DNA from 3 places in the Cytobacillus firmus genome. Region 3 is predicted to be linked to each of the others. Evidence: a T-box and tRNA genes for the amino acid it is inferred to sense, from the RefSeq annotation. Region 3 holds a T-box; the other regions hold tRNA genes.

Region 1 (5,444 bases), 880 kb from region 3:
CAGGTATGCTACCGAAGAATAAGAGAACAAATACGCCTGTTGCAAAGAAAGATAGAATCGGGATGTGCTGGCCGGGATTTCTCTTTCTCCAGCTGGCTACATTGATAAAGGCACCGAAGGCGCACATCCATACACCCAATACGATAAATACTAAGCCGATATAGAAAATGGGTGAAGCAGCCATTGGCGGATAGAAAGTATACATAACAGATGCTTCATTCATTAAAATCGGAATCACCGCTAGGACAAATCCAAAAATCTTCATCCAGAAACCAATCCAGGCCATCTTTCTGACCTTAGGAAGCAGGCCGCCCAATGTATGGGATAACCCGGCATAGAAGTATCCTATTGTGAAGAACGCCGACAGTACGACTACCAGCAGAAGACCATGAGCTGTAAGAACCTGATAATAGTTCAGCCATGCTGGCAATTCGAGCATTCCAGCCCGGTTCAGGCCTTGCAGCAGTCCAAGTATTCCGCCTAGAAGGATGGCTAAGAAAGCAACAGATAAATATGATTTCGTTAATTTTCCATCCTCGAGGCTAATCCCCATAACTTTATTTGCTTTATCCTTAAAAACTTGTGTTTTTGCTGATTGCTTAATAACTGTTTCCACTGTCTATCCCCCCTTTATTTCACTGTAATGGTTGTGCTCATCATTTGATGACCCGCACCGCAGTACTCATTGCAAAGAACCAAATATTCGCCTGGCTTATCAAATTTCTGAGTGATTTTTTGTACATAACCAGGCACAACCATAGCATTTAAGTTAGTTTCGGCAACCTGGAACCCGTGAACGACATCTTTTGACGTCAATGTAAAATGAACTGTTGATCCTGCAGGCACTTCTATCTCACTCGGAGTAAAACTGAACACTTGTAGAGTCATAACTACTTCATACTCATTATCGCCAATTTTCTTAATTCCTGGCTTATCGAACGGTGCTGTTTCATCCACTTTCTGAGGATCAATTCGCTCTCCATAGCTTGGCGGCCCCATTTCAAAGGCGAATGCCTGGTAGCCAGCGATTAACATGAATCCAATAATCATTCCAAAGCTTAAAATAAGCCATACCTTTTCAGAACGATGCATCATTGTTTATCCCCCCTATATTCTGGCCATATACAGGCCGTACAAGATTAAATAAGTAACAAAGATCCCAAGCCCTACTACTGTAACTGAAAAGAACGTACCCTTTAGAGAGTTATGTTCTTTTGAACTGCTCTGGTCCACTTTTCGTGTTTCCACCTTCCATCAGCTCCTTAACTTTGTTACCTACATAATAGTTGAGAAGGGTTTTCATAAAAGTGAAATGAATCACACTTTCTTCATATTTCCTCAAAGGCAAAAGGGGGGCAATTTTAGCTAAAACACTGTAATATCAAGGGTTTTTTCCTCCTAATGGTGCTCTGGCAAGAATAACGGTTCACAAAGTATTCACAAAGTATCAACTTAGCTCCTCGCTTCCACATTCGGTATCTGCATTTACAGTAAAATAGCCTGTTCCTCTTGGAGACAGCCGTTAAAAAAGTTTCTAAAAACAAAAAAAACTAATCCCTATTGGAATTAGTTTGATAATGGTATGTATAATGGTGGGCCTAAATGGACTCGAACCATCGACCTCACGCTTATCAGGCGTGCGCTCTAACCAGCTGAGCTATAGGCCCATATGTGTTGGAGCGGGTGAAGGGAATCGAACCCTCATCATCAGCTTGGAAGGCTGAGGTTTTACCACTAAACTACACCCGCATTTAAATTATTTTATTATAACCATCTGTCTTTTATTTGGAGGCAACACCCGGATTTGAACCGGGGATGGAGGTTTTGCAGACCTCTGCCTTACCACTTGGCTATGCTGCCTTAAAAATGGCTGGGCTAGCAGGATTCGAACCTGCGAGTGACGGAGTCAAAGTCCGGTGCCTTACCGCTTGGCTATAGCCCAAAATTAATGCAAAAAAAGAATAATGGGGCGATTGATGGGAATCGAACCCACGAGTGTCGGAGCCACAATCCGATGCGTTAACCACTTCGCCACAACCGCCACTATCCTACTGGCAGGGGTAGTAGGAATCGAACCCACATCAAAGGTTTTGGAGACCTTCGTTTTACCATTAAACTATACCCCTATATAAATGGTGGAGGGGGGCAGATTCGAACTGCCGAACCCGAAGGAGCGGATTTACAGTCCGCCGCGTTTAGCCACTTCGCTACCCCTCCAAGTCTGTAAAGACTAAGAAAATGGTGGCTCAGGACGGAATCGAACCGCCGACACAAGGATTTTCAGTCCTTTGCTCTACCGACTGAGCTACTGAGCCATATTAAGTTATTTTGCCTAAATAAAATTTGGCTTCGTCCTTCGTCCCGATTAATCAATCGGTACGTTGAAGTATTTCAAGGCAGCTTATTCGGTCGTGCTCTACCGACTGAGCTACTGAGCCATAAATTTATTTATATTGTAAAAAAATGGCGGTCCGGACGGGACTCGAACCCGCGACCTCCTGCGTGACAGGCAGGCATTCTAACCAACTGAACTACCGGACCAAATTGCGGGGGCAGGATTTGAACCTGCGACCTTCGGGTTATGAGCCCGACGAGCTACCGGACTGCTCCACCCCGCGACAATATTATTTATGTGATTTTTCTATGCTCACATCAAGCATTACATCGCAGTTTAACCAATGAAGTACCGCCCCGATTTCAGAAAGATTATTCAAGCAGCAGCTCAATCGGTGCGCTGAAGTAATTCCTTCGCAGATTATTCGGTCGTGCTCCACCCCGCGACAATTTTATTAAAATAAAATATGGAGGAGGAAAGGGGATTCGAACCCCTGCGCGGTTTGACCCGCCTGTCGGTTTTCAAGACCGATCCCTTCAGCCGGACTTGGGTATTCCTCCGATTTAGTAAAAGGTAATCATATTGGTAGCGGCGGAGGGGATCGAACCCCCGACCTCACGGGTATGAACCGTACGCTCTAGCCAGCTGAGCTACACCGCCGAAATGATTATATATTTATGGTGGAGCCTAGCGGGATCGAACCGCTGACCTCCTGCGTGCAAAGCAGGCGCTCTCCCAGCTGAGCTAAGGCCCCATGAAAAAGAAGTGTCGCTGGTCGGGAAGACAGGATTCGAACCTGCGACCCCTTGGTCCCAAACCAAGTGCTCTACCAAGCTGAGCTACTCCCCGTAATATGGCGCGCCCGAGAGGAGTCGAACCCCTAACCTTTTGATCCGTAGTCAAACGCTCTATCCAATTGAGCTACGGGCGCAAAATAATGGAGCGGAAGACGGGATTCGAACCCGCGACCCCCACCTTGGCAAGGTGATGTTCTACCACTGAACTACTTCCGCTTAAAATGGTGCGGGTGAAGGGAGTCGAACCCCCACGCCTTGCGGCGCCAGATCCTAAGTCTGGTGCGTCTGCCAATTCCGCCACACCCGCAATATGAAATTAAAATGGTGAGCCATGAAGGACTCGAACCTTCGACCCTCTGATTAAAAGTCAGATGCTCTACCGACTGAGCTAATGGCTCGTACTAAAACTCTGCAGCCTAAAGCCTGAAACTGCTAGGTCAGATGTTCCAAAGCACTGCGTGCTTTGTCACAGATTGCTATTCGGGTGAAGAATCTCACTGATGCTGCAATCTGCTCTACCGACTGAGCTAATGGCTCGTACTAAAGTTATGGTGGAGGATGACGGGATCGAACCGCCGACCCTCTGCTTGTAAGGCAGATGCTCTCCCAGCTGAGCTAATCCTCCAAATGGTGACCCCTACGGGATTCGAACCCGTGTTACCGCCGTGAAAGGGCGGTGTCTTAACCGCTTGACCAAGGGGCCAAATAAAGTTACCCAATCAGGGTTGCCCGGCAGCGTCCTACTCTCACAGGGGGACAGCCCCCAACTACCATCGGCGCTGAGAAGCTTAACTTCCGTGTTCGGTATGGGAACGGGTGTGACCTTCTCGCTATCGCCACCGGACTATTTGGTTGAAGAAACTTCGTTCCCTCAAAACTAGATAATGCATGAAGAAGTATTTGCCGAGAATCTACCAATGACTTGGTTAAGTCCTCGATCGATTAGTATCAGTCAGCTCCACATGTCGCCACGCTTCCACCTCTGACCTATCAACCTGATCATCTTTCAGGGATCTTACTAGCTTGACGCTATGGGAAATCTCATCTCGAGGGGGGCTTCATGCTTAGATGCTTTCAGCACTTATCCCTTCCGCACATAGCTACCCAGCGATGCCTTTGGCAAGACAACTGGTACACCAGCGGTGCGTCCATCCCGGTCCTCTCGTACTAAGGACAGCTCCTCTCAAATTTCCTGCGCCCACGACGGATAGGGACCGAACTGTCTCACGACGTTCTGAACCCAGCTCGCGTACCGCTTTAATGGGCGAACAGCCCAACCCTTGGGACCGACTACAGCCCCAGGATGCGATGAGCCGACATCGAGGTGCCAAACCTCCCCGTCGATGTGGACTCTTGGGGGAGATAAGCCTGTTATCCCCGGGGTAGCTTTTATCCGTTGAGCGATGGCCCTTCCATGCGGAACCACCGGATCACTAAGCCCGACTTTCGTCCCTGCTCGACTTGTAGGTCTCGCAGTCAAGCTCCCTTGTGCCTTTACACTCTGCGAATGATTTCCAACCATTCTGAGGGAACCTTTGGGCGCCTCCGTTACTTTTTAGGAGGCGACCGCCCCAGTCAAACTGCCCACCTGACACTGTCTCCCGCCCCGATCAGGGGCGCGGGTTAGAATTTCAATACAGCCAGGGTAGTATCCCACCGACGCCTCCACCGAAGCTGGCGCTCCGGCTTCTCAGGCTCCTACCTATCCTGTACAAGCTGTACCAAAATTCAATATCAGGCTACAGTAAAGCTCCACGGGGTCTTTCCGTCCTGTCGCGGGTAACCTGCATCTTCACAGGTACTATAATTTCACCGAGTCTCTCGTTGAGACAGTGCCCAGATCGTTACGCCTTTCGTGCGGGTCGGAACTTACCCGACAAGGAATTTCGCTACCTTAGGACCGTTATAGTTACGGCCGCCGTTTACTGGGGCTTCGATTCAAAGCTTCGCTTGCGCTAACCTCTCCTCTTAACCTTCCAGCACCGGGCAGGCGTCAGCCCCTATACTTCGCCTTGCGGCTTCGCAGAGACCTGTGTTTTTGCTAAACAGTCGCCTGGGCCTATTCACTGCGGCTCATCAGGGCTATTCACCCTAATGAGCACCCCTTCTCCCGAAGTTACGGGGTCATTTTGCCGAGTTCCTTAACGAGAGTTCTCTCGCTCACCTTAGGATTCTCTCCTCGCCTACCTGTGTCGGTTTGCGGTACGGGCACCTTTTCCCTCGCTAGAGGCTTTTCTTGGCAGTGTGGAATCAGGAACTTCGGTACTAAATTTCCCTCGCCGTCACAGCTCAGCCTGTATGGTAACGGGATT
Region 2 (5,444 bases), 250 kb from region 3:
ATTAATGAACACGAAGTAAAAAGGAATGAGGAATATGATTCCTAATAGAATTCCGATGATCTCCAGCAGCAGCGTAACCTTCGTATATCTGGGATTCATTATGCCTCAACCTCCCTTTTCTTCGTCATCATCACCTGAACCGTTGTAAAAATAGCTACCACAAGGAAGAATAAAATCGATTTTGCGGTACCAAGACCATACCGGTTATTCTGGAATGCCTCTTGATAAATGTTAATCGCAACCGATTGTGTCGAGTTAAATGGCCCGCCGCCTGTCAGTGAAATATTCAGGTCAAAAATCTTAAATGCCATTGATATCGTTAAGAAGAAACAAATCGTAAATGCCGGTAAAATAAGCGGAATGATTATTTTTGTCAACAGTGTCCAGCTTGATGCTCCATCGATTCTTGCTGCCTCAAGCAGTGTCTGATCAACCCCCTGCAGTGCTGCAATATAAATAACCATCATATATCCGCTGATCTGCCAGGCAAACACAATTACAATGCCCCAGAATGCTGTTGTCTCATCTCCAAGCCATGGAAGCTTAAAAACTGAAAGATCCGTTAGATTACCGATAGCAGCAAACCCTTTTACAAAAATAAACTGCCAGATGAACCCAAGCAATAATCCCCCAATAACATTCGGGATGAAAAACACAGTCCTCAATAAATTCCTGGACTTCAAGGCTGCGTTCAATAATAATGCAAGCCCAAACCCTAGTAAATTACTAATAATAACCGAAGCTAACATAAATTTAGTAGTAAATATAAAGGAATCAAAAAACTTGGGATCACTCTTAAAAATCTTTATATAGTTTTCAAGCCCAACCCACTCAACTACAGAACTAACTCCATTCCAGGACGTAAACGAATAATAAATCCCCATTAGGAAAGGAAAGATCTGTATCACCAGGAAAAAAATTAATGCCGGTCCTACAAAAGCAAGGTATGTTAAGATCTTTTTCAAATTTGCTTTTTTCCTGGAAACTGTTTTAATCTCTGACTTAATTACCGGTTCCCCGATCTCAACCTTTGTCTCCAACTCTCTTCACCGCCCCCTCTTCTCTTGCAAACGCTTTCCTACATTATATTTGAAACCGTTTGCATATATAGGTGACTGAATTGACTAAATGGTGCAATATTTTGACTTTTTCAAAGGGTATAACTTGTGTTAATGGAAAACATTGCATAGAATGAAGCTATCTTGAATATAGGGATGTGAATTATGATAGTAAAACTTCGGTATGAACCAGAGGAATTAAAGCTGCTTCGCTGTTTACAGGGAAGAATGCGGCTTTCCCCTAAAGATTACAGCTACTTTCTTAATTTAGAAAAAGGTTTTTCAGGAGAGCAGCAATTTGATCAACTGCTGGAACAATCGTCTGAGGAATGGATTATTCTTAATGATTTATTGTTCGATTACAGTAACACCCTTTTCCAAATAGATTCACTATTAATCACTGGAGACTGTATTTATATTTTTGAAGTCAAGAATTATGAAGGAGACTTCTATATCGATCAAGACAGATGGTACACAGCACCATCAAAAAACGAAGTGAAAAACCCCCTTCTGCAGCTGCAGCGAAGTGAATCACTCCTGAGAAGACTTCTGCATGAATTGAGAGTAAAAACCCCACTTAAGGCTCTTCTTATTTTTATTAACCCCGAATTTCATTTGTATCAGGCCGCAATGAATCTTCCTGCTATATTTCCAGCGCAGCTTAATCGCTTTTTAGACACATTGAAAATGAAATCCCAGCCGGCAACTAAAAATCATTTTATGCTGGCGGAAAAGCTAATGTCGCTTCATATGAAAGATATTCCTTATGGCAGGCATTTTAAGTATACTTTTGAAGAATTAGAAAAGGGGGTTAAATGTACTTCTTGTGGCTTATTTATGTCTTTATTAAATAAAAACAATTTAAAATGCGGCTGCGGATCAATTGAGAAAACTGAATTTGCTATATTGAGGAGTGTTGAAGAATATAAAATACTATTCCCTGAAGAAAAAATAACAACCAAGTCTATTCATATGTTTTGTAATATTCTAAACTCAAAAAGATCCACTCAAAAAATCTTATCTAAGCAATATCAGATCAATGGATTTGGTAAGACATCCTATTATGAACCTTTTTGAAATGTATTTTGGTCAAAGTATTCAAATTCCCTTGAGGTATAGAGAGTAGGCTACCTTGTATCTATTCTATGCTTTGAAGCTGCCCTTCTTTTTGTTTTTAGTGGAGACCTGGTTTCTATGCTTTGATGCAGCTTCTTTTGGATTTTAATGAAGATGTGGTTACTAACCTATCCTTTGACGTACCTTCTTTTGGTTTTTAGTGAAGATGTGGTTACTATCCTATACTTTGATGCAGCTTCTTTGGATTTTTAGTGAAGAAGTGGTCTCTATCCTATACTTTGATGCAGCTTCTTTGGGTTTTTAGTGAAGATGTGGTCTCTATCCTATACTTTGACGCAGCTTCTTTGGGTTTTTAGTGAAGATGTGGTCTCTATCCTATACTTTGACGCAACTTCTTTTAATTTTGATGAAGATGTAGTTTCTATCCTATGGTTTGACGCAACTTCTTTTAATTTTGAGAAGATGTAGTTTCTATCCTATGCTTTAACTCTTTCATTCTCGTTTGCTAATAAAGAGTTATCTACTTTGGAGCTACACCACATCCATTATTTGCTTCATTAATTCAAACTTGGTTTATCTTGTAGCATAGGAAGCTTCCGAACAGTTCAGAACTCTATTCAAAACCACCCTCTGAACCGTTCGGAACTCTGCATTGAAACAATTGGTGATAATCAGAAAAATAGTTGTATGGATGATTAATGTCCTTCAAAATTAGCAGGGATATAAATTAACAACAAAAAAAGGTTTCCTATTAAGGAAACCTTTTTTTCAGATACCGGTGGTCGGGGTCGAACCGACACTCCAGAAGGAACACGATTTTGAGTCGTGCGCGTCTGCCAATTCCGCCACACCGGCATATTAAAATGTAATAAATCTTGTGGTGCCGAGGACCGGAATCGAACCGGTACGGTAGTCACCTACCGCAGGATTTTAAGTCCTGTGCGTCTGCCAGTTCCGCCACCCCGGCGTATATCAGCGAATCAAGATTTAAATTATGGAGGCGGCAACCGGATTCGAACCGGTGGTAAAGGTTTTGCAGACCTCTGCCTTACCACTTGGCTATGCCGCCATAAAAACAAAGAAATTCTGGAGCGGAAGACGGGATTCGAACCCGCGACCCCCACCTTGGCAAGGTGATGTTCTACCACTGAACTACTTCCGCAAAATGGCTGGGCTAGCAGGATTCGAACCTGCGAGTGACGGAGTCAAAGTCCGGTGCCTTACCGCTTGGCTATAGCCCAATGATCAATTCATAATACATTTATATGAGAGTTACACTTGTACTGTTACATTAAAATATGGGGCGACTGATGGGAATCGAACCCACGAGTGTCGGAGCCACAATCCGATGCGTTAACCACTTCGCCACAGCCGCCATAACAATATTGGCAGGGGTAGTAGGAATCGAACCCACATCAAAGGTTTTGGAGACCTTCGTTTTACCATTAAACTATACCCCTATATAAATGGTGGAGGGGGGCAGATTCGAACTGCCGAACCCGAAGGAGCGGATTTACAGTCCGCCGCGTTTAGCCACTTCGCTACCCCTCCATATTAACATAAAAAAGTGGTGCCGGCGAGAGGACTTGAACCCCCAACCTACTGATTACAAGTCAGTTGCTCTACCAATTGAGCTACACCGGCTAATCACAAAACAAGGTGGCTCAGGACGGAATCGAACCGCCGACACAAGGATTTTCAGTCCTTTGCTCTACCGACTGAGCTACTGAGCCATATTAAGATATTTTGCCTAAATAAAATTTGGCTTCGTCCTTCGTCCCGATTTATCAATCGGTACGCTGAAGTATTTCAAGGCAGCTTATTCGGTCGTGCTCTACCGACTGAGCTACTGAGCCATAAAATTATTTATATTGTGAAAAAATGGCGGTCCGGACGGGACTCGAACCCGCGACCTCCTGCGTGACAGGCAGGCATTCTAACCAACTGAACTACCGGACCGGATTGCGGGGGCAGGATTTGAACCTGCGACCTTCGGGTTATGAGCCCGACGAGCTACCGGACTGCTCCACCCCGCGATAATAATAATATGGTGGAGGATGACGGGATCGAACCGCCGACCCTCTGCTTGTAAGGCAGATGCTCTCCCAGCTGAGCTAATCCTCCAAAATGGTGACCCCTACGGGATTCGAACCCGTGTTACCGCCGTGAAAGGGCGGTGTCTTAACCGCTTGACCAAGGGGCCAATATGAAATTAAAATGGCGGAGAGCAAGGGATTTGAACCCTTGATACGCGGTTAGCGTATACACGATTTCCAATCGTGCTCCTTCGGCCACTCGGACAGCTCTCCATTTGGCTCCGCAGGTAGGATTCGAACCTACGACCGTTCGGTTAACAGCCGAATGCTCTACCACTGAGCTACTGCGGAAAAGTGGTATTATAAAACAGCCTGGCAACGTCCTACTCTCACAAGGGGACAGCCCCTAACTACCATCGGCGCTGAGAAGCTTAACTTCCGTGTTCGGTATGGGAACGGGTGTGACCTTCTCGCTATCGCCACCAGACTATTTTCAAGACAAGTATTATTATACCGTCTTTCTATCATTTTTCAAGAGGAAATTTACTTTTTTTCGTTCCCTCAAAACTAGATAATGTATGAAGAAGAATTTGTCGAGTATTCACCAATGACTTGGTTAAGTCCTCGATCGATTAGTATCAGTCAGCTCCACATGTCGCCACGCTTCCACCTCTGACCTATCAACCTGATCATCTTTCAGGGATCTTACTAGCTTGACGCTATGGGAAATCTCATCTCGAGGGGGGCTTCATGCTTAGATGCTTTCAGCACTTATCCCTTCCGCACATAGCTACCCAGCGATGCCTTTGGCAAGACAACTGGTACACCAGCGGTGCGTCCATCCCGGTCCTCTCGTACTAAGGACAGCTCCTCTCAAATTTCCTGCGCCCACGACGGATAGGGACCGAACTGTCTCACGACGTTCTGAACCCAGCTCGCGTACCGCTTTAATGGGCGAACAGCCCAACCCTTGGGACCGACTACAGCCCCAGGATGCGATGAGCCGACATCGAGGTGCCAAACCTCCCCGTCGATGTGGACTCTTGGGGGAGATAAGCCTGTTATCCCCGGGGTAGCTTTTATCCGTTGAGCGATGGCCCTTCCATGCGGAACCACCGGATCACTAAGCCCGACTTTCGTCCCTGCTCGACTTGTAGGTCTCGCAGTCAAGCTCCCTTGTGCCTTTACACTCTGCGAATGATTTCCAACCATTCTGAGGGAACCTTTGGGCGCCTCCGTTACTTTTTAGGAGGCGACCGCCCCAGTCAAACTG
Region 3 (5,444 bases):
TTGGTCATCAGAAACCTGAACATCTTCTGCCATTGCATTTTCAGGCTTTCCTTCTTTGCCAATACGAGTCAAACCTTCAAGAACCTGGCGAAGAACTGTACCAGATGTGGCATCCTCTGCTAAGCCTGGGTTTAATGATGGTGGTTCAGTGTTGATATTTACTCTTAATTCCTGCGGTACATCAGACTTTCCGCCGTCATCTCCGCCTTTTTCGCCGCCGTCAGCATTGTCTCCGCCGCCGCTGCATGCAGCAAGGAACATACTTAGCACAAGCAGCATGCTAAAAAAGATCGATAATCTTTTGTTCACGGTATTAACCCCCTATTAATTTCCTCAAACAATCCCCTTACCATTTGTCTTTCACAAAAAACACAACTGTGCGCCCCAGATATATTACTTAAATAGTCTGTTAATTCAATTTAAAAAATTTGCAGACTATTTAAAAGGCAACAAAAAAAGCAAGTTTATATTCTCTTAACGATAGATTATCCTTATATTCTGATAATTCAGATTAAATAGATTAACCTATAATATGTAAGCTATAAACTTACTCAATATGCACCATATTCTCGCAATCTGGAGTGATATAGTTTTGTTTTAAATGTAACAAATTCGTAAAGATTATGTTTGTTACGTTTATTATAAATAGTTTAAAAACTTATTGCAAGTGGCTTTTTGTACATGCAATTCCTTGAAGTGCGACATTTTTCGTCAAAAAGTCTTATAAATTAAGATTTTTGAGATAATAAAAAAATTTTTTTTTTTAAGATATTTTGCTATTTTACCAGGTTTTTCAACCATATATTGGTAAAATATCTCCTTGAACTACAGGCATGAACGCCCTTTAATTTCTTATTCTGTGCTTGATTTTTGTGTCCGAATAGTTTACCTTATAATATAATACGATAAAAATAAATGATCTTGTCGGCAATGAAAAAAGAGTAGTACATTTACCCAGGGTTAGCAGAGAGTCTGTGGATGGTGCAAACAGGCAGCCCGGTAAATCGAATGGACTTTTGAGCCTCTGATTTTTCAGGCGCTTCCCTGCGTTATCGGGGACCTATGCGTTTTTCTGCATAGGGCAGAGTGACTCAGTTTTTGAGTAATTAGGGTGGCAACGCGGACCATTCGTCCCTATTTTATAGGGATGAATGGTTCTTTTTTATGCCATTTTTTATAATTACGTGGCAAACTTCACTTCAACACCTGACAATTCATGATCTTTTAAGCCGATTAAAGGAGGAAAAACATGAAAACTATATTTTCCGGCATCCAGCCCAGCGGCACAATTACTCTTGGCAATTACATTGGTGCAATGAAACAATTTGTTGAACTGCAGAATGACTACAACTGCTATTTTTGCATTGTTGATCAGCACGCCATAACTGTTCCCCAGGACAGACTGGAATTGAGGAAAAACATTCGAAGTCTTGCTGCCCTATATTTGGCTGTTGGAATCGACCCTGAGAAATCCACCCTGTTCATCCAATCGGAAGTTCCAGCCCATGCCCAGGCAGGCTGGATGATGCAGTGTGTTTCTTACATCGGTGAGCTCGAGCGCATGACTCAGTTCAAAGACAAATCAGAAGGTAAAGATGCCGTATCTGCAGGACTGCTGACCTATCCCCCTTTGATGGCTGCAGATATCCTTCTATACAATACTGACTTGGTTCCGGTTGGAGAGGATCAAAAACAGCACTTGGAATTAACCCGCGATCTTGCTGAGAGATTCAATAAGAAGTACAACGACATCTTCACTGTTCCAGATGTCAGAATCGCCAAAGAAGGCGCAAGAGTAATGTCACTTCAGGATCCATTAAAGAAAATGAGCAAATCTGATCCAAATAAAAAATCATTTATTTCATTATTAGATGACCCAAAACAAATTGAAAAGAAAATAAAAAGTGCCGTAACAGATTCTGAAGGCATTGTTAAGTATGATAAGGAAAACAAACCAGGAGTATCTAATCTCCTTTCCATTTACTCAATACTTTCAGGTAAAACCGTTGCAGAAATCGAAGGAGAATATGAAGGCAAAGGATACGGGGAATTTAAAGCCGGCCTTTCTGATATTGTTATTGGAACAATTAAACCTATTCAGGATAAATACTATGAATTAATGGAATCTGAAGAACTTGATCTTGTACTTGATCAAGGAGCTGAAAAAGCTAATAAAGTCGCATACAAAATGATTAAAAAAATGGAAAACGCCATGGGACTTGGCAGAAAGAGAAAATAAAAAAACAGCCTTGGGCTGTTTTTTTTAATTTACTTTTGGACCATGCTCCATTTCCCACAACTTCTCAAAAAACGGCTGTCCTTTTATTAAGTTTTCACAAAACTTTTCATGTTTACTTGACCAGCCGTATTTACTTTCATCAAATAATTCATACCAGGCCTCTTCAAAATTCATTGATTGTATTTTCGTATAACGTTCAGGGCTCCACTCCGTATACCAATAACGGATTTCAGCATCATTTTTGGAGGAATGAAGCTGATCCAGCGCCATAAACAGAAGCTGTTTAAGCTGTCTTTCTTTTCTTGTCAGGCCTGCCATCAAATCCGGAGAAGGAGAAAGAATATGGAATTCCTTCAATGCGGTTTGATCATTAAAAGAGTAATTAGCCGTTTCCTGATTTTCCAGCATTTCATATGCAAGCTGCTCCTGCCTTGGTATTAACCTGCTTTTTCTGATTGGAATATTGTAGCCGATTGTATCTACAGCCAGTATGCCTGTCCCATCTGATACAACAAAGCAATACTCCAATTGGATGCGTTCATGATTTTTCCTTAAGTAAGCTTTTTGATAAATGTCATCTAGCAGTTGTTGTGGCAGCTCAGAAAGATCATTCTCAATATAATTAAAAAGGACCGGGTCAATCTTCAGCAGCGGAACCTGGTCAAGCAGTTCTACCCCATCATCTTTTCTCCATTCATGAAAATGGCATACATTGTATCCATTTTCTTCTCCTTCAAACCAATTCACCCAAACATCATGAAGATACAACATTTTTCAACCCCCACTTCAACAAACTATTTGTCACTCAGTATGGGCAGCAGGCAGTAAATTTATTCCTATATTGCACTCACAATCCATTTTTTGTAATTAGGAAGCTTTATTTTGATGAGATACTCTTTTAATCATCCTCATTTGAATAGGGAAGATATATGCTCAATGTAATGATAATTATTCCAATCGGAAGCAAATAGCATTCCGGGCGATAGGTGATAAAATGCAAATATCCTTTGAAGGTTTGTCCAGTTGTAAGCAAATTCAAGTACCCTATGACACTGACTCCTCCCGAAACAGAGACTCCAAACCCCGTTAAAAGCCAAAATGCCCTAAATAACATGTTCTTTACTATATTTGTGAGTCATATAAGGTTTTATTGCTGCCATAAACTCACTCCCACTATCTTTTTTACATGTATATGAAAGCATTTGTTTAGATATGTACAAGCTATAGGCCACAAGACAGCAAAAAAACGCCTTATTACAGGCGTTTTTTTGCTATCTGTTGGATTTAGGGTTGAAGGCATCTTTCAAGCCTTCCCCTATGAAGTTGATTGATAGGATTGTAAACGTCAGAATCGCAGCAGGCGGAATCCAAATCCACCATTTACTTGTTAAAACATCAGGACTTCTTGCTTCCTGAAGCATGTTTCCCCAGGTTGGAATGTTGATTGGTACACCAAATCCGAGGAAGCTTAGGCCTGTCTCAGCTACAATCATCGCTGCAAGAGTAATGGTTGCCTGAACAATAATGGTTGACATGACGTTCGGCAGCAAGTGTTTAAAAATGGTTTTTGGTGCAGAGCATCCAATGGATACAGCACTCATAATATACTCATTTTCCTTCTCAGCCATGACCTTGCTTCGCACCAGACGTGCCGTCCCTGTCCAGCTTAGTACACTTATTACAAATATGAGGGTTCCTGTACTTGATTCGATAAAAATGGATTTCAATACGATAACAAACAGCAGGAATGGAAAGTTCATCATAAAGTCTGTAAATCTCATCAGGGCATTATCGACCCAGCCGCCAAAGTATCCGGCAGTAGCACCAACTAGAGTACCAATGGTAATAACAGCCAGCGTGATAGAGAATGCAAGCAAGAGTGATGTCTTGCCGCCGTGAAGAGTTCTGGCAAAAACGTCCCGGCCAGACTTGTCAGTGCCGAAGTAATGGTCAGCAGATGGTTCTTTGCTCATTTGTGTTAAATTAATCTTAGCTGTCTCCTCAACCGGCATAGTCAGCGGCTCAGCTAATATGGACATTACACAGACCAGCAGCAGGAAAACAAGACTGATCATTGCTGCTTTATTGCGCAAAAACTTGCGGCGGGCGAGAGCCCATGGTGATTGACTCTTCGGCGGTTTAACAGGCTCTGCTAAACCAGGCGAAGTTTGCTGTGAAATTGATGGTTCCATACTCTCACCTACCTAACTTAAACGAATACGCGGATCTACTAATCCATATAGTAAATCTGCAACTAAATTTCCAATTAGTGTTAAAATAGTCAGCATCATGGCAATAGCCATCATGACTGAATAATCACGTGAATTAACTGATTCTACGAATAAATAACCGATGCCAGGGTATGTGAAAATGGTTTCTGTGATAATTGCCCCTCCAAATAGGTTGGCAATATCGAATCCAAGTAAAGTAACAATAGGTATGATTGAGTTTCTTAGAATGTGCTTATTATAAATCGCAGATTCTTTCGTACCTTTAGCTCTTGCTGTACGAACATAATCTTTGCGAGAGCTTTCGATCATATCATTTCTTAAGAACTGTGTATAAGCGGCTGTAGCCATGGCTCCAAGTACTATAGCAGGCAAAACTGTATGTTTGGCTTTACTTAAGTAATATTCCAGTGTCCCTGCTTCTACCCCGCTGCCGATACTTCCACTGGCTGGAACCCATCCAAGATTGATGGCAAAAACATAAATGGCAACTAAAGCTGCAACAAAGCTTGGAATTGCAAGTGCTAGATAGTTAAACGCTGATATTAAATAATCTCCAATGCTATAGGCAAACCGCCCAGAGTATCTTCCCATTAAAAAGGCTAAGAAATAAGTAATTAATAGAGCTGATATTCCTAAAATAATCGTGTTCGGCAAACGGTCACCAATTAATTCCATAACCGGGCGCTTATGAACAAATGAATCTCCAAAATCTCCTTGTACCACACCACTCATCCAGCGGACATACTGCACAGGAATAGGATCGTTCAATCCCATCTGCTCACGCATTTCTTCAATATATTCCGGATCTGAGTTTAATGGGTCAATTTTTCCAGATAGTGCATCACCAGGCATAAGCTTTGCCAGGGTGAAAACCACTACCGAGATAAGGAAAATTATGGGAATCATACCTATGAGTCGTCGAATTGTGTACTGTAGCATTTCCATTCCCCTTACCAAACAAAAATTTATTCGCT

The links. The T-box of region 3 lies ahead of trpS (tryptophan--tRNA ligase). A T-box ahead of a tRNA ligase gene usually reads a tRNA of that ligase, here a tRNA-Trp.
Region 1: it has a tRNA-Trp gene. The T-box ahead of trpS (tryptophan--tRNA ligase) is inferred to sense a tRNA for this amino acid. The anticodon was not compared.
Region 2: it has a tRNA-Trp gene. The T-box ahead of trpS (tryptophan--tRNA ligase) is inferred to sense a tRNA for this amino acid. The anticodon was not compared.

Annotation. Positions count from the first base shown of each region.
Region 1 is NZ_CP098323.1:493,200-498,643, reverse strand. It holds gene NAF01_RS02635 (cbb3-type cytochrome c oxidase subunit I) at 1-616, opposite strand, end outside; gene NAF01_RS02630 (cytochrome c oxidase subunit II) at 631-1,095, opposite strand; gene NAF01_RS02625 (cytochrome c oxidase subunit 2A) at 1,108-1,248, opposite strand; tRNA gene NAF01_RS02620 (tRNA-Ile) at 1,591-1,667, opposite strand; tRNA gene NAF01_RS02615 (tRNA-Gly) at 1,676-1,749, opposite strand; tRNA gene NAF01_RS02610 (tRNA-Cys) at 1,787-1,860, opposite strand; tRNA gene NAF01_RS02605 (tRNA-Gln) at 1,868-1,942, opposite strand; tRNA gene NAF01_RS02600 (tRNA-His) at 1,966-2,041, opposite strand; tRNA gene NAF01_RS02595 (tRNA-Trp) at 2,053-2,126, opposite strand; tRNA gene NAF01_RS02590 (tRNA-Tyr) at 2,134-2,217, opposite strand; tRNA gene NAF01_RS02585 (tRNA-Phe) at 2,240-2,315, opposite strand; tRNA gene NAF01_RS02580 (tRNA-Asp) at 2,465-2,541, opposite strand; tRNA gene NAF01_RS02575 (tRNA-Met) at 2,545-2,618, opposite strand; tRNA gene NAF01_RS02570 (tRNA-Ser) at 2,803-2,895, opposite strand; tRNA gene NAF01_RS02565 (tRNA-Met) at 2,919-2,995, opposite strand; tRNA gene NAF01_RS02560 (tRNA-Ala) at 3,014-3,089, opposite strand; tRNA gene NAF01_RS02555 (tRNA-Pro) at 3,108-3,184, opposite strand; tRNA gene NAF01_RS02550 (tRNA-Arg) at 3,190-3,266, opposite strand; tRNA gene NAF01_RS02545 (tRNA-Gly) at 3,274-3,348, opposite strand; tRNA gene NAF01_RS02540 (tRNA-Leu) at 3,355-3,439, opposite strand; tRNA gene NAF01_RS02535 (tRNA-Lys) at 3,455-3,530, opposite strand; tRNA gene NAF01_RS02530 (tRNA-Val) at 3,682-3,757, opposite strand; tRNA gene NAF01_RS02525 (tRNA-Glu) at 3,761-3,835, opposite strand; rRNA gene rrf (5S ribosomal RNA) at 3,860-3,976, opposite strand; rRNA gene NAF01_RS02515 (23S ribosomal RNA) at 4,055-5,444, opposite strand, start outside.
Region 2 is NZ_CP098323.1:1,126,927-1,132,370, reverse strand. It holds gene NAF01_RS05990 (carbohydrate ABC transporter permease) at 1-99, opposite strand, end outside; gene NAF01_RS05985 (carbohydrate ABC transporter permease) at 99-1,040, opposite strand; gene NAF01_RS05980 (nuclease-related domain-containing protein) at 1,287-2,135, shown strand; tRNA gene NAF01_RS05975 (tRNA-Leu) at 2,909-2,990, opposite strand; tRNA gene NAF01_RS05970 (tRNA-Leu) at 3,014-3,102, opposite strand; tRNA gene NAF01_RS05965 (tRNA-Cys) at 3,131-3,204, opposite strand; tRNA gene NAF01_RS05960 (tRNA-Gly) at 3,223-3,297, opposite strand; tRNA gene NAF01_RS05955 (tRNA-Gln) at 3,302-3,376, opposite strand; tRNA gene NAF01_RS05950 (tRNA-His) at 3,435-3,510, opposite strand; tRNA gene NAF01_RS05945 (tRNA-Trp) at 3,522-3,595, opposite strand; tRNA gene NAF01_RS05940 (tRNA-Tyr) at 3,603-3,686, opposite strand; tRNA gene NAF01_RS05935 (tRNA-Thr) at 3,704-3,779, opposite strand; tRNA gene NAF01_RS05930 (tRNA-Phe) at 3,796-3,868, opposite strand; tRNA gene NAF01_RS05925 (tRNA-Asp) at 4,018-4,094, opposite strand; tRNA gene NAF01_RS05920 (tRNA-Met) at 4,098-4,171, opposite strand; tRNA gene NAF01_RS05915 (tRNA-Val) at 4,184-4,259, opposite strand; tRNA gene NAF01_RS05910 (tRNA-Glu) at 4,264-4,338, opposite strand; tRNA gene NAF01_RS05905 (tRNA-Ser) at 4,354-4,444, opposite strand; tRNA gene NAF01_RS05900 (tRNA-Asn) at 4,448-4,522, opposite strand; rRNA gene rrf (5S ribosomal RNA) at 4,542-4,658, opposite strand; rRNA gene NAF01_RS05890 (23S ribosomal RNA) at 4,784-5,444, opposite strand, start outside.
Region 3 is NZ_CP098323.1:1,376,469-1,381,912, reverse strand. It holds gene NAF01_RS07235 (peptide ABC transporter substrate-binding protein) at 1-309, opposite strand, end outside; T-box leader at 922-1,139, shown strand; gene trpS (tryptophan--tRNA ligase) at 1,250-2,239, shown strand; gene NAF01_RS07225 (YjbA family protein) at 2,264-3,010, opposite strand; gene opp4C (oligopeptide ABC transporter permease) at 3,511-4,431, opposite strand; gene opp4B (oligopeptide ABC transporter permease) at 4,444-5,409, opposite strand.